DNA from 2 places in the Bacillus coreaensis genome. Region 1 is predicted to be linked to the other one. Evidence: a T-box and tRNA genes for the amino acid it is inferred to sense, from the RefSeq annotation. Region 1 holds a T-box; the other holds one or more tRNA genes.

Region 1 (13,525 bases):
CTTCGCTTCGTTTTCTCGGTCTTCCTTCGCTTTTCCTAAAAACTGTTCTGCTGCTGTCGCGATTTCCTCGATGGATCCCCCAATCTTAATAATCGCAACCCCATCAGCCATAACAGGAACGCCCTGCTCGGTATACACTTCAGGTGTCGTTACTTCAAGTTTGCTAGAAAGCAAGCTCAATGGTTCTGCTTGTTGGAATACTGGGAAAATAAATGCCCCGCCACCTCGTATAATTTTAATACGATTTCCTGACTCATCCACGTGTACATTTTTATTACCTAAATAACTTCCTGTAACGATTAGGGCTTCATCAGGTCCAGCCGTACGATATTTTGTAATGAATACAGCAATAAGTGCAATTAGTAAAAAGGCAACAATGCCCCCTACGATAAAAATGGGTAACATAGACATCTCTCCTTAAGTAAAAAATAGCTTTTCTGTTTTCTCGTAATGTGCAACATGCAAAACTCCATCCTTCACATCAATCACCAACACCTTTTGTCCTTCAGCAATCACTTCATTCTCAAAGCTCACCGCTGGTTTCGAAATCGTCCCACTGCTGCTTTTTATCACAACCTCACCAAATCCGTCTTGCGGAATGGGAATAAGTACCGTTCCTACTCTCCCTTTTAATGAATCTGAAGTATACACTAGCGATTCCTCCGCAGAAGACAATGGAACAAGCACAAAGATATTTAAGAGAATATCTAATATAAAAGCAATGACAATGGAGATAAAAAGAATCACCAAACTATTTAACGAAGTTATTAACTCTAATAAATAACCTGAAGCTGATAAAAAGGTGAGAAACGCAAGAATAAGTGTTGTCAAAAAATCAAGTGCAGCTTCTGCAATATCCCCAAAGAAAATGTACAGCACCGTAAACGCACCCGAAACAATCAGTGTTGTTAAATAAATCGTCTGGATTGGATAACCAAATAGCTCCATTTATATCACCTCTTTTATAAAACTGAAATCTCCTTTCGTATGTAGTTAATAAGTAATACGAAAGTTGCAGGAAAAGGTTTCAAAAAATTCCCTATTATTAGTTTAAAAGGGTTTTACCATATACAGCATGGCAATGAGGATCATTTGTATGGAGAAACGCCACAGAAATGAAGATCATTGGGATGGAGAAATGCCACAGGAATGAAGTTCATCACGGCAATGAAGATCATTGGGATGGAGAAATGCCACAGAAATGAAGTTCATCTCGGCAATGAAGATCATTGGGATGGAGAAATGCCACAGAAATGAAGTTCATCACGGCAATGAAGATCATTGGGATGGAGAAACGGTACAGAAATGAAGTTCATCTCCGAAATAAGTATATTTGGTTGATGAAATACCACCCAAATGATGTAATCTTATACCTTATACAAAGAATCAAAATTCATTATCATAGTATTTCTCTAACCTATTGATCTTCGTAACAAAAAAATCATTATTTCTTGATTTTTACAAATCGATTCACTACTCGTAATAAGCCCATTGGTGTATTCCAACTATTTTGAAGTTTTTTTCAAGGTATCTTCTAACCCTCTGCTTTGATATAACTTCGTTACACCATAAATATATTTCGTTAGTACTGACTTTCCTATTCGGAAATAGTAGCTTATACTCTTTCACACTTCGTAATATCGCTAACGATAGATTTTCTTCATAACCACATTCATGACATATACAACTCCTCCCTCTTACTGAAACAGAAAAAGAATGACATTTTTCACAAATAATTCCCTTCCGAACCTCATCATAACTATAGCTCGGCAATTGCTGATAGGGAGATTCAGTTAGATGAAGCGATTTTAACTTTTCTGCTAATACCTTGTGCTTTCCGTTTAATTTGGATGGAGTGTTGTTTACTCTATTTAGGAATCGTTTAACTTGAGTTGGGAGAATAAGGGGTTTTCCAAGAGGAGCTTGATACAAAGAGAATTCTGGGTTAATAAAAATGACCTTTCCGTTTATTGGAGAATGGTAGCCGAGGTGGAGAAATAACTGTCGTAATAAAGTTTCACTTCTACTTAATTGGGGAAGAAGAGGATTGGTCACTTCCTTTTTGTTTGTAAGTTACAATTTGTCGTCTTCATAAGAATAATCTCCTTCAAAATTCTTGACCTCAAAAATATGAACGGTGTCAGAAGTAATCATCAGTGCGTCAATTTGAAAGACGGTGTGATTAATTCTTAGTAATAAATCGTTCAAAATCAAACACTGACACTCAAGCTTTTCTGTCATTGAATCAAAGAGTACCTCCCCCTCGTATCCTTTTCTTAAGACCAAATAATGTTGTTTGTCTTTTTCCGTTAAACTCATTCGTTTGTTTAAGGAGCCAAGTATCAACAACTCTGCTGATTCACTTCGGGATTTGTATATCATTGTCCACATCCTTTCGTTTCTTTAATTATATAATTGTTTTTATTGCCTCCCACCTACATGATTGTCTATTTTATTACAACCTAAATAAAGACCGCTTAATCAGCGGTCCCAACATTCATTAGTATTTAATCAAAAAGTACTTCTTCTTGCCACGTCGAATAACTGTAAATTCTCCGTCAATGCGGTCTTTTTCGTCTAATGTGTATTCGAGCTCATTCACACGGACTCCATTTACAGAAATCGCACCATTTGTTACGTCTTCACGTGCTTGACGCTTCGACTGTACAATTCCCGCATTTACAAGTAATTCAACGATGTTCAGGCTGCTGCCTTGCTCGTAAGTAAATGAAGGTACATCCTTGAAGCCTTGTTTAATTTCGCTTCCTGTTAAGCTTTGAATATCACCACTAAATAAAGCGGCGGAAATTCGAATGGCTTGTTGTAATGCCTCTTCACCATGAATCAAACGAGTCATTTCTTCACCTAAAGCTTTTTGTGCCTTACGAAGATGTGGTTCTTCTTGAACGGCATTTTCAAGTTCTTCAATTTCTTCTTTAGATAAGAATGTAAAGAACTTTAAGTATTTCACAACGTCTGCATCACTCGTGTTAATCCAGAACTGGTAAAACTCGTAAGGTGACGTTTTTTCTGGATCTAACCAAACGGCTCCACCTTCCGTTTTCCCGAATTTCGTTCCGTCAGCTTTTGTCACTAGAGGAATCGTTAAACCAAAAGCTTTTGAACCTTCTGGTGACATCTTTCTGATTAACTCAAGCCCAGTTGTGATATTCCCCCATTGGTCGCTTCCACCAATTTGCATTCTACACTCGTGGTTTTTATGCAGGTAGTAGAAATCCATTGCTTGTAAAATGGTGTACGTAAATTCAGTGAAAGAAATTCCCGTTTCTAAACGTGAGGAAATGGTATCCTTCGCCAACATGTAATTGACTCCCACATGCTTTCCAAAATCACGTAAAAACGTAACGATATCCATGGATCCAGCCCAATCGTAGTTATTTACCATAACTGCCCCGTTCTCACCCTCAAAGTTAAACAGTCGATTCAACTGACCCTTGATTCCCTCTACATTCACCTGAACTTGTTCAAGTGTTTGCAGTTTTCGCTCTTCGCTTTTTCCACTCGGATCACCAATTAGACCTGTGGCTCCACCAACTAATACGATAGGTCGATGTCCTGCTTGTTGAAAACGTCTTAATGTTAAAAAAGGTAACAAATGGCCAATATGCATGCTGTCAGCTGTTGGATCCACACCACAGTACAACGAAATTTTCTCTTTATCTAAAACTTCTTTTATACCTTCTTCGTCTGTTTGCTGGTAGACGATTCCTCGCCATTGTAAGTCCTGTATTAAATCCATAGAAAGATCCTCCTTAATTGTGAAAAAATAAAAAAAGCCCCTCCGAATCAAAGATTCGAAGGGACGACTTATATAATCGCGGTACCACCCAACTTGAGGAACAGCAAGCTCCTCCACTTAAAAAGATAACGGACTAACCGTTTACTGCTATAACTGACTTTAAATACAGGTTCACAGTAAATGCTCAGGGAGGTAATTCGATATTCTACATGTACTGACTCGCATCAACCGTCAGCTTTCTTTAACAGAGATAGAACAACTACTAATTTCCCGTCAAGGCAAAATATTTAGGTGTTATTAGCATTTTTAACATAAAGGAACCTTTATTGTCAATCCAATTTTAGGTAATTTCTCATAAAACGACAGGATTCCCCTTTTTGATAGCCTTTTTATGTTATAATATAACTTGATTTTAGGGGGAATGTTGCCAATGAATGAAGAACGTAATTGGAAAGAAAAACTGAGGACATTGCTTCAACTTTTTACAAATAAAAAAACAGTAAAAGGTGCGAGCATTACCTATCAAGTAGTTTGGAACCTGACCTTAATATTACTTATTATTATTCTACTTGGTGGGGCGTTTGCAGGTGGTGTTGGAGCGGGCTACTTCGCATCATTGACAAAAAACGAACCTATCCGATCTTACGAAAGTATGAAGAAAGATATATACAACTATGAAGAAACATCAAATCTTTATTTTGCAAATGATGTATACCTCGGAAAGCTTCGAACGGATTTGGAGAGAGAAGAAGTAAAATTAGAGGAAGTGTCCGACTACCTTTTAAAAGCGGTCGTTGCTACTGAGGACGAATACTTTTATGAGCATGACGGAGTCGTTCCTAAGGCAATTCTACGCGCACTTTTCCAAGAGGTAACAAACTCCTCTGTCCAGTCTGGTGGAAGTACGTTAACACAACAGCTTATTAAGAATCAAATCCTTACAAATGAAATTTCTTTTGAACGTAAAGCGAAAGAAATTCTACTTGCTCTACGTCTCGAAAAGTTTTTTGACAAAAAAGAAATTTTGGAAGCGTATTTAAATGTATCGACCTTTGGTAGAAATTCCTCTGGAAGAAATATTGCAGGGGTCCAATCTGCTGCAAAGGGCCTTTTCGGTATTAGTGCAAAGGAATTATCACTCCCACAGGCAGCCTTTATTGCTGGTTTGCCGCAAAGTCCTTTCGGCTATACTCCCTTTACCAATAAAGGCGAACTAAAAAAGAACCTTGAGCCAGGGTTAACAAGAATGAAGACGGTATTGCAAAGAATGTACGAAAATAACTCGATTACAAAAGATCAATACGACGAGGCATTAGCGTATGATGTAACAAAGGATTTTATCCCTGCTGGGACAAGCTCAATTGAACAATACCCTTGGGTTACTTTTGAAATCGAAAAAAGAGCCGTAGACATACTAGCGAAAATTCTTGCTGAAAAAGATGGTTATACAGAAGAAGACTTACAAAATGACAATGCTTTGTTTGAAGAATATCAAACTTTAGCAGACAGAGATATTCGTCGTAACGGGTATGAAATTCACTCCACGATTGATAAGAACATTTACGACGCAATGGATAAGGTGAAAAATGAGTATCAAAACTATGGGCCGGACAAGTCAGAAACGGTGATAGACCCTGAAACAGGGGAAGAAGTGACCATTATGGAACCTGTCCAAGTAGGTGCGATTCTTATTGAAAACAAAACCGGTAAGATCTTAAGTTTCGTAGGTGGTAGAGAGTATTCTGAAGACTCGCAGCTGAATCATGCTACGAATGCCATTCGTCAAAACGGGTCAACAATGAAGCCACTGCTTGTTTACGCTCCAGCTTTTGAGCTTGGAAAGGCTTCACCAGGAAGTATTTTACCTGATGTACCGTTACGTTTAGCACCAGGCATTAATCGTCCTTGGCCAACTAACTACACCAAGACTTATAGTGGACTAGTTACAGCTAGATATGCGTTAGCTAAATCATTTAACGTACCTGCTGTTAAACTTTACAAAGATATTATTAGTCAAAGGCCAGCAGAATACTTAAAAAAGATGGGATTCTCATCTTTAACTCCTGGGGATTATGAACAATTATCAACAGCTATTGGTTCATTAGATAACGGAGTAACCGTTGAAGAAAACACAAATGCATTCGGTACTTTTGCAAATAGTGGACAATTTATCGATGCATATATGATTGAAAAAATCGTTGATAATGATGGAAATATTCTTTACCAGCATGAAGTAAAACCAATAGAAGTATTTAGTCCACAAACCGCTTACCTCACAATCGATATGATGCGTGATGTAATTAATTCGGGGACAGCTACTTCCGTTAAAAGTAGACTAAAGTTTTCATCAGATTGGGCTGGGAAAACTGGTACAGGAACAGATTTCCACGATGCTTGGTTCGTGGCGGTAAATCCAAATGTTTCCTTTGGTATTTGGAACGGGTATGATACGCCAAAATCTCTAAAATCATCTGGTCTCAATTATAGCTTACGAAATAATTATTTATGGGCTGATCTCATGAATGCAGCTTATGATGTAAATCCAGCTTTAATTGACCCTGCTGAAAGCTTTAACATGCCTGGTGGAATTGTGAGGCGTTCATTCTGTGGTATTTCCGGATTGCTCCCTTCAGATGCATGTTCAAAGGCTGGCCTAGTTCAAACCGACTTATTTAATGCGAAATACGTTCCGACGACGGTTGATGACAGCTTAGCCCAAGGAAAATATGTCACCATTGGAGATAAAAAGTATTTAGCCCTAGATTCAACACCAGCTGAGTTTGCTGAAACAGGAATGATATTAAACCCTGATTATATTGAAAAACTCTTTGGAATTAAGACAGGAGTTCAAAACCTGATTCCGAAAAAGAACAATAGCAATTGGGCAAACATTCTTCTTCCGGATGATAAACTTACAGATAACGGAAAGGCACCATCTCCTTTATCAATAGGTGTTAATGGCAATCAAATTACTTGGGGTTCTCACCCTGAAAATGATATTGTTGGATATCGTGTGTATTTGAATGGAAATAAAGTTGCTAGTATTAAGACCGGCTCTTCACTTTCATTTAGTGGTGGAAACGGAAAATACTATGTAACAGCAGTTGACATTGCTGGACAAGAATCAGCACCTTCGAATGAGGCATTAATCGGGCCAAAAGAAGAGGAAAAGCCGGCTGAACCACCAGTAACAGATCCAGGGACTGGAACAGACCCTGGTACCGGAACAGACCCTGGTACAGGTGGTGAAACCGGTTCAGAAAATGGTAACGGAAATGGTAACGGGACAAATCCTGGTAATAACGGTGGAAATGGTTCAAACGGATAACAAAAAAAGCAATCCTCTATGAAAAAGAGGATTGCTTTTTTCTTAATCTTCCATTGTAGAAAGATCACCTGTTGGTAAATCTAACTCCCACGCTTTTAAGACGCGTCGCATAATTTTACCACTTCTTGTTTTCGGAAGTTTATCACGGAATTCAATTTCACGAGGTGCAGCATGAGCTGCTAACCCTTTTTTCACAAATTGACGGATATCCTCCTTTAACTCTTCTGTTACTTCGTATCCATCTCTTAAAGCAACAAATGCTTTAATGATTTCCCCTCTAACTGGATCTGGCTTCCCTATGACACCTGCTTCAGCGACTGCTGGATGTTCAACCAGTTTACTTTCCACTTCGAAGGGTCCAACACGTTCACCAGATGTCATAATTACATCATCAATTCTTCCTTGGAACCAGAAATAACCGTCTTCATCCATATATGCAGAGTCACCAGACACATACCAACCACCCGGCATAAAATACGACTCGTATTTCTGCTCATTTTTCCAAATGGTATGCATCATGGATGGCCAGCCTTTTTGAATGGCTAAGTTGCCCATTCTATATGGAGGTAATTCATTTCCTTGGTCATCAACGATTGCTGCTTTTACTCCTGGGATTGGTTTTCCCATAGAGCCTGGCTTGATTTCCATACAAGGATAATTACAAATTAACTGAGCACCCGTCTCAGTCATCCACCATGTATCATGAATTCTAAGTTGGAATACTTTCATTCCCCAACGAACGACCTCTGGATTTAAAGGCTCACCCACACTTAAAATATGCCTTAAGCTACTTAGGTCAAAGCGCTTCACCACTTCATCTCCCGCACCCATCAGCATTCTAAAGGCAGTTGGAGCACTATACCAAACACTAACGCCATATTCTTCAATCATCTTATACCATGTTTCCGGATTAAAACGGCCACCTACAACCACATTAGATGTCCCTGTAAGCCATGGACCAAAAATTCCATAGGAAGTTCCAGTTACCCAACCTGGATCAGCCGTACACCAGTACACATCGTCATCCTTAAGGTCTAATACCCATTTTGCCGTTTGATAGTGTTGAATCATTGCATTATGTACATGCAGGACACCTTTGGGTTTCCCTGTTGATCCTGATGTATAGTGGAGAATGAGTCCATCTCTTCGGTCTACCCATTCAATATCTAGCTTGCTGCTTGACTCTTCGAATCTCTTTTTAAAATCAATAAACTTTCCTTCCTCTTTAATATTCTCTCCCACCAAGAAAATCGTTTTTAGTGCAGGAAGTTCATCGACTGGGACTCTCTCAAGAAGTTCCGGTGTTGTCACTAGAACCTTTGCCTCACTGTCTTCCAAACGATCCCGAACAGCACCTTCCATAAATGCTTCGAATAATGGTCCAACAATCGCTCCTAGTTTAATTGCTCCTAAAACAGCAAAATACAATTCTGGTGATCTTGGCATAAAAATGAAGACACGGTCCCCTTTTTCCACATCTCCAAATGATTTTAATGCATTACCAGCTTTGTTTGAGAATTGCTTCATTTCTTTAAACGTATACTTTTCATTACGATCTGCATCTCGATAGTAAAGAGCAACCTTGTTTTTACGGTAGGATTCTGCATGTCGGTCAATCGCTTCATACGCAAGATTTACTCGACCTGTTTCAGACCATGAAAATTCCTTTTCCACTTCACGCCAGTCGAATTGCTTGTACATTTGATCGTAGTTTCCTAGATTAAATACACCATTAACTACTGATAGCGCTTCCACTTTCATCAAACCGTATCCCCCTTTGTTCATGCTTACTGTTATTATATAACAGAAAAATCTTTTTCTCAATTTTTAAAATATTTGTTTAGGAAAATATTTATGTCACAAAATCTATTTAAATTTAACAGAAAATTTTGTGAAAGCGCTTAAATTCAGTGATTTTCATGTATAATATGGATTACAAAAGGTATGATTTTCATTGGGTGGTGTATAGATGGAACATATTAAAATATATAATGCAAAAAAATTAAAAACGCCTCATGGTGATTTAATTATTGAAGGCCCTATTTCTTCTGAAGCCTTATCAGGTTATGAATTTCATCATGACTTAGTTGCTTTTCGCCCCCCAGCGCAACAGCATCAAGCACTAATTGAAATTGCAGCCCTGCCAGAGGGAAGGATTATTGTAGCGAGGGACCGGCATACAATTGTTGGTTATGTTACTTATTTATATCCAGATCCTCTCGAACGCTGGTCTGAAGGGAAAATGGAAGACCTAATTGAATTAGGTGCCATTGAAGTTATTCCAAAATACCGAGGCTGTAGTTTAGGGAAAAACTTACTTATCGTCTCCATGATGGATGATGCAATGGAAGATTTCATTACTATTACAACAGAATATTACTGGCACTGGGATTTGAAAGGTACTGGCTTGAATGTATGGGAGTATCGTAAAATCATGGAAAAAATGATGAATGCCGGCGGTTTAGAATATTTTGCTACTGATGACCCTGAAATTAGCTCTCATCCAGCTAACTGTCTTATGGCTAAGATTGGAAAACGTGTTCCCAATGAATCGATTGAAAAGTTTGATCGATTAAGATTTATGAATCGTTTCATGTACTAACTCTTTATTATTCTCTAAGAGTGATGTATTTATAGAAGGGGAGAAATAGTATGATAGTCGAAGAGATTATGAAATCTGACGTCTCAACTTTAACCTCTGACAGCACGATAGCAGACGCCATTCAAATGATGAAAACAAAGCGGATTAGACATCTTCCAGTAGTAGATAAAAGCAATCAGATCATCGGATTAGTGACGGACCGTGATATTAAGGATGCAACGCCGTCCATTTTTTATGCGTCAGAACACAGTGATGTGCTACAAAAACCAGTAAATGAAATTATGAGAACCAATCTAATTACTGGACATCCTTTAGATTTTGTAGAAGAAATTTCAGCTGTTTTTTATGAACATCATATAAGCTGTGTCCCCATCATAAAAGATCAAAAACTTGTTGGAATCGTAACGGAAACGGATCTATTACATACGTTAGTACAATTAACTGGAGCCCATCAGCCTGGTTCTCAAATAGAAGTAAAAGTGCCTAATCGAGCTGGAATGCTTTGTGAAGTTACTTCAGTAATTAGTAAGCGAAAAGCCAATTTACTTAGCGTGCTTGTCTATCCAGACAAAAAGGATGAAAACTATAAAATTCTAGTATTGAGAGTACAAACGATGAATCCCGTCACTCTCATTAACGAATTAAAAAAAGCAGGATATACGGTCCTATGGCCCAATCTGCCAGGGATTACGACATGATTCATGATTCTGTTTTTATCTTTTCTGAAGAACAACTGAAGTACAAATTCAACTCCAATCATCCTTTTAATCAACTTCGCCTAAAAATTACTTTAGATTTATTAAAACAATTGAATGCCCTATCTGATCATCAAATGATTCAACCTAGAAAAGCTAGCGATGAAGAGTTACAGCTTATTCATGATCCTAGTTATATTAATGCGGTAAAGCTAGCTGGTCTCGGTCAACTCTCTGCCGAAAAGGCAGAAAATTATGGACTTGGAACAGATGATACTCCAATCTTCCCCGATATGCATGATGCGAGTTCTTGGCTAGTTGGGGGAACATTAACCGCCGTTGACTATGTTATGACAGGGAAAGCCAAACATGCCCTGAACCTTGGTGGTGGTTTGCATCACGGTTTTAAAGGAAAGGCTTCTGGCTTTTGTGTTTATAATGATAGTTCCGTAGCTATAAAGTATCTTCAAGAAAAATACCATGCAAGAGTTCTTTATGTGGACACAGATGCTCACCATGGTGATGGGGTACAATGGTCCTTTTATGATGATCCCGATGTTTGTACATTATCCATACATGAAACAGGGAGGTATTTATTTCCTGGTACTGGGAATGTGAATGAAAGAGGGCAGGGTAAAGGCTATGGTTTTTCCTTCAACATCCCTGTTGATGCCTTTACGGAAGATGAATCATGGCTTGAAGCGTATACCACCTCTTTAACAGAAGTTGCAGCTTTTTTCAAACCAGATGTGATCGTAACCCAGAATGGCGCTGATTCTCATTACTTGGACCCTTTAACCCATTTATCAGCTACCATGAACATTTATCGTGAAATCCCTAAACTTGCGCATCGTATTGCCCATCAGTATTGTGAAGGTAGATGGATAGCTGTTGGTGGTGGGGGATATGATATTTGGAGAGTTGTTCCTAGGGCTTGGTCATTACTCTGGCTTGAAATGACCAATAACTTAGAACTTTTAAAGCATCCATTACCTGTTGAGTGGATTCAAGCTTGGCAGTCAAAAGCCTCTGTCCCTCTACCCAAACAATGGGATGACCCAAGCGATTTATATCCACCTATCCCTCGGAAAGATGAAATTACTGAAAAAAATTCACAAACAGTCGAAAAAGCATTATTTCCCATTCGTAACCATAAAAAGAGTATTGAAAAAGGCTGAAATTTTTCAGCCTTTTTCCTCATTTATCAGCTATTTCATTTGCATGGTATTTTGGATCAGAGATGACAATCTCAACCCTTCGATTTTTTTGCCAATTTTCCTCACTGTTGTTTGGAACAATCGGCCTCGTTTCACCGTATCCAACAGCAATAAATCTGGTTGAGTCAAGCTGAAAGTTTTCAATTAAATATCTGATGACTGACCCTGCTCTAGCTGCAGAAAGCTCCCAATTGGATGGATAACGCTCAGTTGTAATTGGTCGATTATCTGTATGTCCTTCAACCTTTACTAGATTCGGCATCTCTACAAGCAATGCTCCCACTTTGTCCAAAAAGGCATTTGATTCATTTAGAATTTCTGCTTCTCCTGACTGAAACAATGCTTGTTCTTGAAGTACTAATACAACGCCACGCTCTGTTCGATTGGCAACGATAACGTTGTTTAATCCGTTATTATCTAAATAGGATTGAACCTCCTCCAAAAGATCATCTAAACTTTGAGCAGAGTCATTATTCTCTTCTTGCTCCGTCTCACCTTCCCCTTCGAGAGGTACAATTGAAGGATAAAAATCTAGGAATTGCTTATCTCTCATCGAGTCAGCCAGTGCTTGGAACTTAATCAGATCGATTTGCGACATAGAAAATAAGAGAATAAAAAATACAAGTACAAGCGTTATTAAATCAGAAAAAGTTACCATCCAACGTGGTGCCCCTTTATGAGACTGCCGCTGTTTTTTAGTAATTTTCATCATCTAAAGCCTCGCTATTTAACTCTTTTTCCTTGGCTTCACGTTCTTCTTCAGACAGAAATGCACTTAGCTTCTCTTGAAGAAGTTTCGGATTTTGCCCTGATTGGACACCGATCACCCCTTCAACAATGACCTGTTTGATAAAAGCTTCATTTTCTGTCTTCAACTCTAGCTTTGCTGCTATAGGGATAAAGACAAGGTTCGCAAGCAAGGATCCATATAATGTTGTTAATAAAGCGATAGCCATATTAGGTCCAAGTGTAGATGGGTCATTTAAATTTTTAAGCATGAGAACAAGCCCAATTAATGTCCCAATCATCCCCCAAGCTGGAGCATAATCACCAGCCTTTTCGAGAATTGCCCTTCCCTTTCTATGCCGGTCTTCCATCGCAGAAATTTCAGCAAATAGAATATCTTGAATAACATCAGGATCCGTTCCATCAATAGCTAATAACATTCCTTTTCGTAAAAATCGATCTTCTACTTGGTCAATCTCCATTTCAAGTGAAAGGAGACCTTCTCTTCTCGCTTTGCCCGATAAATGGACAAAGGTATCAATCAAATCTTGAAGCTTCCTTTCGTCAGAAGAAAAAGACTGTCTCATAACTTTGATCATCTGCTTTATATCTTTTAAAGAAAAGCTGACAAGTAAGCCTGAAAGTAGTCCCCCTATAACAATAAGCAATGATGCAGGGTCAACAAATGACAATAGTCCGCTTATTCCCCCGTTGTATACAATTCCAAATAACAGCATAATTACACCTATCGATAATCCGATAGGTGTTAGAACATCAAGCTTTTTCATAGTTTCTCTCCCAACTATCATAAACGAATTTGTCCACTACCTTACATATCGACAAACGGTTTACTTTGTTGAGCTTCTTAGCTCAATTCGGTGCGGAAGTACTACTGTATGTTCTGAGACTTTTTCCTTATTCATAAATTTCGTTAACAAACGCATCGCAACTGCACCGATATCATACAGAGGCTGGATAACCGTTGTTAGTTGTGGTCTTACCATAAGAGAAATTCTTGTATTGTCTGAACTGATCACTTCGAAGTCATTAGGAACGCTGTACCCTTTATCTTGTGCTCCATGTACAACTCCGACGGCCATTTCATCAGAACCAACAAAGATAGCTGTTGGTTTTTCAGGAAGTTCGATTAACTTGTCAAACGCTTCAATACCTGAATCGTACGTATAATCTCCCTCA
Region 2 (7,061 bases), on a different contig from region 1:
ACGTTAGCTGCTTGAGCTCCACGTTGACCTTGCTCAACGTCAAAAGTAACTGCTTGACCTTCGTCTAAAGATTTAAAACCTTCGCCTTGGATAGCTGAGAAATGAACGAATACGTCTTCTCCGGCTTCACGCTCAATAAATCCGAAACCTTTTTCTGCGTTAAACCATTTTACTTTACCTTGTTCCATTTTGTTTCCTCCTGCTGTGTGCTTTACACACAATGTGTTACTATCCTTGGACTCAGTGATCATCAAGACGAAAAGTTAATCTTATACTATCCTTTACACCGAACAAAAATAATTCTTCTAAAGTTTAACATTTTTTATAAGTATTTGCAAGAACATATCCTCAGTATCCTGCAGGTTACGAGAAAAGCAAACTAAAAAACCTAAATACGTCTAAATAGGAATGTCTATAAAAGGCATTTATACATCAAAACGATTTTTAACATCTTACATACTTGCGTTTGAAACCAAGCTTCCCTCTATCCATTTCTTTTTGAATACTTTCGTATGCGTTTAGTAAACTGCTTTTTTTATTGTCCCGTTTAACTTCTACGATTCCTATTTCCTTTGAGGTCTCAACCGCCTTTTCATGTTGCGGCAAATAGGAAATCCCTACGGTGTATACAAAATTATTCATAGCGGATTTAGTTCGTTCTGGCGAATTATGAATCGTATTTTTTATCATATCAAGCATATTGGAAATCTTACTTTCGGAAAATTCCTTGTCTTTGCGATTTCCTAAAAGCCAGCAGTAGCAACTCCACCCAGCTGACATTCTCAACTCGTCACCACTTGCAATCCATTTATCCGCCACTTCTTGTGCAATATCTGACTCTGATAAAGTGACTGCCACCACGTAATCAGACAGCATATAAAAATACGCTCCGTCCATCCAACGATCAAAATCAGATTCAGTCATAGCTTTCGGGTCTGCAATAATGCCTGCAAAGTACATTGCATCGTAGTTACCTGTGGCATATAGCTCATCAGCTAGTTCTTGATTTATTTTTATTTTCTTTGCAATTGGTTTCATAGCACCTGTAGCCACGCCAAACAGGGGCTCGTGTGCACCATTGGAAATATACATTTTTTTCGTTCGTTCCTTACCAAGAGCTTCAAGTTCCTGCATCACTGTTTCAAAATCCATAGCTATGTACGTCCTTCCTTTATTTTCATCCATTTCATTATAACCATTACCTGCAGCTAAAAATAAACATTAATTAATATGATCTTATCGTATATTTTTGTGCGAGCCGTCACAGGAGGGCATTTTTTGAGATAGTCCACAAGTGCAATCCTTTAAGCCCTTTCCACTGAAAATTTTCTCCATACAATTTTCAATCCTTGACACTCGAGTTTTTGATTGTTTGGGTTGAGAAAAATAAAGAATGTATGCTCTTTGTCGTCCCGGTGTCAATGCCTCAAATGCAGTTTTCAAGTCTGGTGTTTCTTCGAATTTATTTTGAAGTTCTTCAGGAATGATGAATTCTGTATGCTTTTTTAAATCCACTTCCAAACCCGCTTTTTCAACTTCAATAGCTGCATGGATATACGCTTTCAAAACGGGTTCTAGTTCCACTATTTCTTGAAGACTGGTGAACCGAATCTGGCGCGCTGCCTGTACATTCTCGGTTTGTTGGACAAGAATTCCATGGGGATCTTTTAATAAGGAACCTTTGTGAAACAGAAGCGCACAATATTCTTTAAATCCATGAATTAATACGACATTTTTGTTATTAAACGTGTAACAAGGATGCATCCATTTAAATTCTTCGGTCAGATCACAGTCAAGAACAATATGTCTCAACCTCTCAGATTCTTCCTTCCATTTTTTAGTCTTACTTAAATAATCATCAACCTTAGGATTCAGTTTACCAATTGCCATGTTGTTCTCTCCCTATATAAAAATTAGTTTCACAATGGAAGATTTAGTTGCCATGATACCCCAAAGCGATCATTTAGCCAACCAAACCTTTGACTAAAACCATAATCACCAATTGGCATAAGTGCTTGTCCACCCTCGATCAGTTTGTGATAAACGTTGTTTATTTCTTCTTCAGTATCACATGTAACAAAAATTGAGAAGGATGGAGTAAATGTAAACTGATGCTTTAAATTACTATCTATACACATAAATTCTTGCCCTTTTAAAGAAAAAGTAGCCTGCATTACCGTTCCTTCATCTCCAGATTCATTCGCTCCATAGCGAACAATACTTGTAATTTCTGATTCCTCAATAATAGATATGTAATAATTCATAGCTTCTTCTGCTTTGCCATCTTGAAACATTAAGAATGGTGTAACTTTTCCCATTAAGTTCAGCTCCTCAAATTAGAAATATTAATATTTCTCTACAGCCAAGTTTGATTAATTATTATTCTTAAGGCAAAAAAATGATGATACCTGAAAGATATCATCATTTTAATTATCTGGGAAGGTTTTAATGACTTTAACTTGTGTTCCTGGATAATAGTGCCCTAAAATATCTTTGTAGGATTTTCCCTTCTCTGCCATTTCGTTTGCACCCCATTGACTCATACCAACTCCATGACCATGACCTTTGCCACTTACTTTGTAAGAAGTTGGATTCATTTCAAACGAACTTACTAAATAACTTCTAAAATGACCTCCACCTATCATTGGTCGAATTTTTTTTAATTCAACATGATCCAATGAGACTTTTTCAAAAATAATGGTTCCATCAATCAACCTTCTCATAAATTCGATTTGAATCGAGCCTATCATCGACCTTTGTGATTCGTTTTTAACCTTATCGATAGCAAAAAAAGGAATACTTAAAATTTTTATGTCACCTTCATATCCATTTCTATTAAGCCATTTTTTAATAGATACGCTAATTTTTCCATCTTTCTCCTTTAATTCATTCCAACCCTTCGATCTGATTTCATCCAAATCTATTTGTGTTTTATGTAATGTAAACTCCCAAGGTTGAACGGGGTCATATGGATCTTGTTTGACTGGGAAATACGGACTTGCATTGCCACCCCATACATTTTTATTACTTTCCGTTATTCCACCATTACTCGCAGAATAAAAAGCACTTATAGGTTTTTCTTGAAAAGTAATGATTTCTCCTTTCGTATCATTTACAGCTCTTTTTGTTTTATTGAATTGATTATACCCTCCGTAGACTTGATATTGAATGGTGTCGTCTAGTTTGGGAGTCTTATGGGTGATGGTATAAGTACGAGCAGCTAACGTTTGTGCTTTTAAGGCCTCTATATTCCATTCGGGAAACACTTCAAATGGAACAACACCCTGTAAGTAATCCTCTAATAGTATTTGATTAACTGGTCTAATGTTTTTTCCTTCTATATTAAATTCTACCGCACCCATATAAGGCCTGCCATTAATGTAGATTAGATGCTTTTCATCATAAGAATCAGGATATAAAATGAACGGGCTAGCTATTTCCGTTGTTGACTCACCACAAGTGAGAAACATTTCCCCACCCTTAAATGATAGTGTATATTCAACCCCTTCCGTTATCATCAATGCTGGATCTAATGTTGAATAAGCTCCTTTTATGTGAAATGGTAATTTAGAGGTGTCTCCGATATAATTTCTTAATTTCACTGAAATCATCTCTTCGGCTTGCACTTCATTAGGTAACATTAGTAAAAAAACTGTGAAAATCATTAGAATTAAAGTTTTCATACTCATATTATTTATAATGTGTAAACTGATTATTCCTGAAGCTCCATTCTACAAAGGGATGCTTTTATAATTCTTTTTGATTAACATTTAGTTCAACTAAATTACCATCTGGATCAGCACAGAAAATTTGTGCAAAACCACTTTTTCCGTATGGTTTTTCAAGGAGTTCCACTTTATTCTGTTTTAACCACGTAAGTGTGTCATAGTAGTTCTCGACTCTCAGGGCAAAGTGACCTTCTCTGCTGGATAAGCTTTTATCCTGCCGAATCGTCTGTGAAAAAGGATCGACGATCAAGTGGAGTTGCTGTCCCTCTATTTCAAACCATGCACCTGAAAAATCAAAGTCTGGCCGTGGTATTTCTTTTAAACATAAAACTTTCCCATAGAAATCTTTTGCTCTTTCCAAATCTGAAACAGTAAGACTTACATGATGTAGACTTTTATATTTAATCAAAACATTCACCTCTTTCTATTCAACTGAATTATTTTTATCTTACTCAACAAACCCCCTTTATGGAAGTGAGTCCAAACCATCCACCCACCTGCTATTCTTCAAGGTTTGCTGAAAAGTCATAAAGTAAATATTTTATTTAAAGATAAAAAAAACACAAAAAAAAAACGCTCAATAAGCGTTTTTTACTTTGTTATATTACGCGCCTTAGAGGATTCGAACCTCTGACCGTACGCTTAGAAGGCGTATGCTCTATCCAGCTGAGCTAAAGGCGCATATATAGACTGGCGGAGAAGGAGGGATTTGAACCCTCGCGCCGGTTACCCGACCTACACCCTTAGCAGGGGCGCCTCTTCAGCCTCTTGAGTACTTCCCCATAGACATAAAAATGGCTCCGCAGGTAGGACTCGAACCTACGACCGATCGGTTAACAGCCGATTGCTCTACCACTGAGCTACTGCGGAACATTGAAATATTATTCTGCTATCGTAAAAAATCTGGTGGGCCTAAATGGACTCGAACCATCGACCTCACGCTTATCAGGCGTGCGCTCTAACCAGCTGAGCTATAGGCCCCTTATTTGGAGCGGGTGATGAGAATCGAACTCACGACATCAGCTTGGAAGGCTGAGGTTTTACCATTAAACTACACCCGCAAATATTAAATTGGAGGCAACACCCGGATTTGAACCGGGGATAAAGGTTTTGCAGACCTCTGCCTTACCACTTGGCTATGCTGCCATGACTGGGCTAGCTGGATTCGAACCAACGCATGACGGAGTCAAAGTCCGTTGCCTTACCGCTTGGCTATAGCCCATTGATTAAACTTCATGTAATTCTTCCCCGAATTCTCTGCAAGAATCCGCACACCAAGAGGATATTTTGGAAATTTCACTTCAGGAAATTTATGAAATATCGTCGACTACAAGGTATAAAAGAAATACAAATTTTATTAAGATGGGGCGACTGATGGGAATCGAACCCACGAATGTCGGAACCACAATCCGATGCGTTAACCACTTCGCCACAACCGCCATGATGGTGGAGGGGGACGGATTCGAACCGCCGAACCCAAGGGAGCGGATTTACAGTCCGCCGCGTTTAGCCACTTCGCTACCCCTCCAGATTGGAATTAAATGTGCAATAAAATTAATGGTGGCTCAGGACGGAATCGAACCGCCGACACAAGGATTTTCAGTCCTTTGCTCTACCGACTGAGCTACTGAGCCATATTTACTTAAAATGGCGGTCCCGACCGGGATCGAACCGGCGATCTCCTGCGTGACAGGCAGGCATGTTAACCGCTACACCACGGGACCAAAGTCTTTTCAAGTTCCCTTGAAGCAACTTAATTGCGGGGACAGGATTTGAACCTGCGACCTTCGGGTTATGAGCCCGACGAGCTACCAGACTGCTCCACCCCGCGACAATATTATTTTAAAAAAATGGAGGAGGTAGAGGGATTCGAACCCCCGCGCGGTTTGACCCGCCTGTCGGTTTTCAAGACCGATCCCTTCAGCCAGACTTGGGTATACCTCCGTATCTTTGGTAGCGGCGGAGGGGATCGAACCCCCGACCTCACGGGTATGAACCGTACGCTCTAGCCAGCTGAGCTACACCGCCAAAAAAATTATTGAAGATTATTTTCACTACACTACGATCTGTAAAAAATATTGGTGGAGCCTAGCGGGATCGAACCGCTGACCTCCTGCGTGCAAGGCAGGCGCTCTCCCAGCTGAGCTAAGGCCCCATAATAAAGTTAGATGGTCGGGAAGACAGGATTCGAACCTGCGACCCCTTGGTCCCAAACCAAGTGCTCTACCAAGCTGAGCTACTCCCCGATTATAACTAATTTGGCGCGCCCGAAAGGAGTCGAACCCATAACCTTCTGATCCGTAGTCAGACGCTCTATCCAATTGAGCTACGGGCGCATGTATTATAATGTTAATTATATTAGTGTGTTAAGGACAGCTATTTTGCTTTACAATCTATGGAAGGATATTTTACTTCGTAAAAATCCTTGGTGCCGAGGACCGGAATCGAACCGGTACGGTAGTCACCTACCGCAGGATTTTAAGTCCTGTGCGTCTGCCAGTTCCGCCACCCCGGCAAAAGAAGTTCTTGGAGCGGAAGACGGGATTCGAACCCGCGACCCCAACCTTGGCAAGGTTGTATTCTACCACTGAACTACTTCCGCATATGGTAAGTTATTTTGCTAACGCAAAAAACTTTGGTGCGGGTGAAGGGAGTCGAACCCCCACGCCTTGCGGCGCTAGATCCTAAGTCTAGTGCGTCTGCCAATTCCGCCACACCCGCATAATAATAGCCTACATTATTTAAGAAAAATGGTGAGCCATGAAGGACTCGAACCTTCGACCCTCTGATTAAAAGTCAGATGCTCTACCGACTGAGCTAATGGCTCGGTATAAAGTGGTGCCGGTGAGAGGACTTGAACCCCCAACCTACTGATTACAAGTCAGTTGCTCTACCAATTGAGCTACGCCGGCTTATTAAGAGTGTAAATTTACTTAGTTTAGTTCTCCAGAAAGTCATCCCGATCTCAGGAAGCCTGTCCAAGTAGCAGCTCGATCGGTATGCTGATGCATTTCGAAGAAGCTTAATCGTTCGTGCTCTACCAATTGAGCTACGCCGGCTTATTAGGAAGACTATTTTTCAGTTTTGTGAAAAATAGTCTTGATGGAGGATGACGGGATCGAACCGCCGACCCCCTGCTTGTAAGGCAGGTGCTCTCCCAGCTGAGCTAATCCTCCGAAATGAAATGTTTTTTTCACAAAGTGAAAAAACTTGGTGACCCCTACGGGATTCGAACCCGTGTTACCGCCGTGAAAGGGCGGTGTCTTAACCGCTTGACCAAGGGGCCGAACTATATATTTTAGACAAAATAATAGTCCCAATAGGGACAAGCCT

The links. The T-box of region 1 lies ahead of tyrS (tyrosine--tRNA ligase). A T-box ahead of a tRNA ligase gene usually reads a tRNA of that ligase, here a tRNA-Tyr.
Region 2: it has a tRNA-Tyr gene. The T-box ahead of tyrS (tyrosine--tRNA ligase) is inferred to sense a tRNA for this amino acid. The anticodon was not compared.

What each region holds. Positions count from the first base shown of each region.
Region 1 covers NZ_JBOCCY010000011.1:67,862-81,386, forward strand. The annotation lists gene floT (flotillin lipid rafts scaffold protein FloT) at 1-405, opposite strand, end outside; gene ACQ5H4_RS16335 (NfeD family protein) at 418-948, opposite strand; gene ACQ5H4_RS16340 (nuclease-related domain-containing protein) at 2,074-2,382, opposite strand; gene tyrS (tyrosine--tRNA ligase) at 2,501-3,760, opposite strand; T-box leader at 3,817-4,046, opposite strand; gene ACQ5H4_RS16350 (transglycosylase domain-containing protein) at 4,191-7,088, shown strand; gene acsA (acetate--CoA ligase) at 7,131-8,849, opposite strand; gene ACQ5H4_RS16360 (GNAT family N-acetyltransferase) at 9,058-9,690, shown strand; gene ACQ5H4_RS16365 (acetoin utilization AcuB family protein) at 9,741-10,388, shown strand; gene ACQ5H4_RS16370 (acetoin utilization protein AcuC) at 10,385-11,563, shown strand; gene motS (flagellar motor protein MotS) at 11,583-12,311, opposite strand; gene motP (flagellar motor protein MotP) at 12,298-13,116, opposite strand; gene ccpA (catabolite control protein A) at 13,177-13,525, opposite strand, start outside.
Region 2 covers NZ_JBOCCY010000023.1:408-7,468, reverse strand. The annotation lists gene ACQ5H4_RS21750 (cold-shock protein) at 1-188, opposite strand, end outside; gene ACQ5H4_RS21745 (DNA alkylation repair protein) at 445-1,152, opposite strand; gene ACQ5H4_RS21740 (YdeI/OmpD-associated family protein) at 1,237-1,890, opposite strand; gene ACQ5H4_RS21735 (VOC family protein) at 1,920-2,318, opposite strand; gene ACQ5H4_RS21730 (SpoIID/LytB domain-containing protein) at 2,427-3,611, opposite strand; gene ACQ5H4_RS21725 (VOC family protein) at 3,748-4,137, opposite strand; tRNA gene ACQ5H4_RS21720 (tRNA-Arg) at 4,336-4,409, opposite strand; tRNA gene ACQ5H4_RS21715 (tRNA-Ser) at 4,420-4,510, opposite strand; tRNA gene ACQ5H4_RS21710 (tRNA-Asn) at 4,524-4,598, opposite strand; tRNA gene ACQ5H4_RS21705 (tRNA-Ile) at 4,633-4,709, opposite strand; tRNA gene ACQ5H4_RS21700 (tRNA-Gly) at 4,716-4,789, opposite strand; tRNA gene ACQ5H4_RS21695 (tRNA-Cys) at 4,801-4,874, opposite strand; tRNA gene ACQ5H4_RS21690 (tRNA-Gln) at 4,879-4,950, opposite strand; tRNA gene ACQ5H4_RS21685 (tRNA-His) at 5,092-5,167, opposite strand; tRNA gene ACQ5H4_RS21680 (tRNA-Tyr) at 5,173-5,256, opposite strand; tRNA gene ACQ5H4_RS21675 (tRNA-Phe) at 5,287-5,362, opposite strand; tRNA gene ACQ5H4_RS21670 (tRNA-Asp) at 5,377-5,452, opposite strand; tRNA gene ACQ5H4_RS21665 (tRNA-Met) at 5,486-5,559, opposite strand; tRNA gene ACQ5H4_RS21660 (tRNA-Ser) at 5,580-5,672, opposite strand; tRNA gene ACQ5H4_RS21655 (tRNA-Met) at 5,680-5,756, opposite strand; tRNA gene ACQ5H4_RS21650 (tRNA-Ala) at 5,808-5,883, opposite strand; tRNA gene ACQ5H4_RS21645 (tRNA-Pro) at 5,898-5,974, opposite strand; tRNA gene ACQ5H4_RS21640 (tRNA-Arg) at 5,988-6,064, opposite strand; tRNA gene ACQ5H4_RS21635 (tRNA-Leu) at 6,155-6,243, opposite strand; tRNA gene ACQ5H4_RS21630 (tRNA-Gly) at 6,256-6,330, opposite strand; tRNA gene ACQ5H4_RS21625 (tRNA-Leu) at 6,365-6,449, opposite strand; tRNA gene ACQ5H4_RS21620 (tRNA-Lys) at 6,480-6,555, opposite strand; tRNA gene ACQ5H4_RS21615 (tRNA-Thr) at 6,565-6,640, opposite strand; tRNA gene ACQ5H4_RS21610 (tRNA-Val) at 6,832-6,904, opposite strand; tRNA gene ACQ5H4_RS21605 (tRNA-Glu) at 6,940-7,014, opposite strand; rRNA gene rrf (5S ribosomal RNA) at 7,058-7,061, opposite strand, start outside.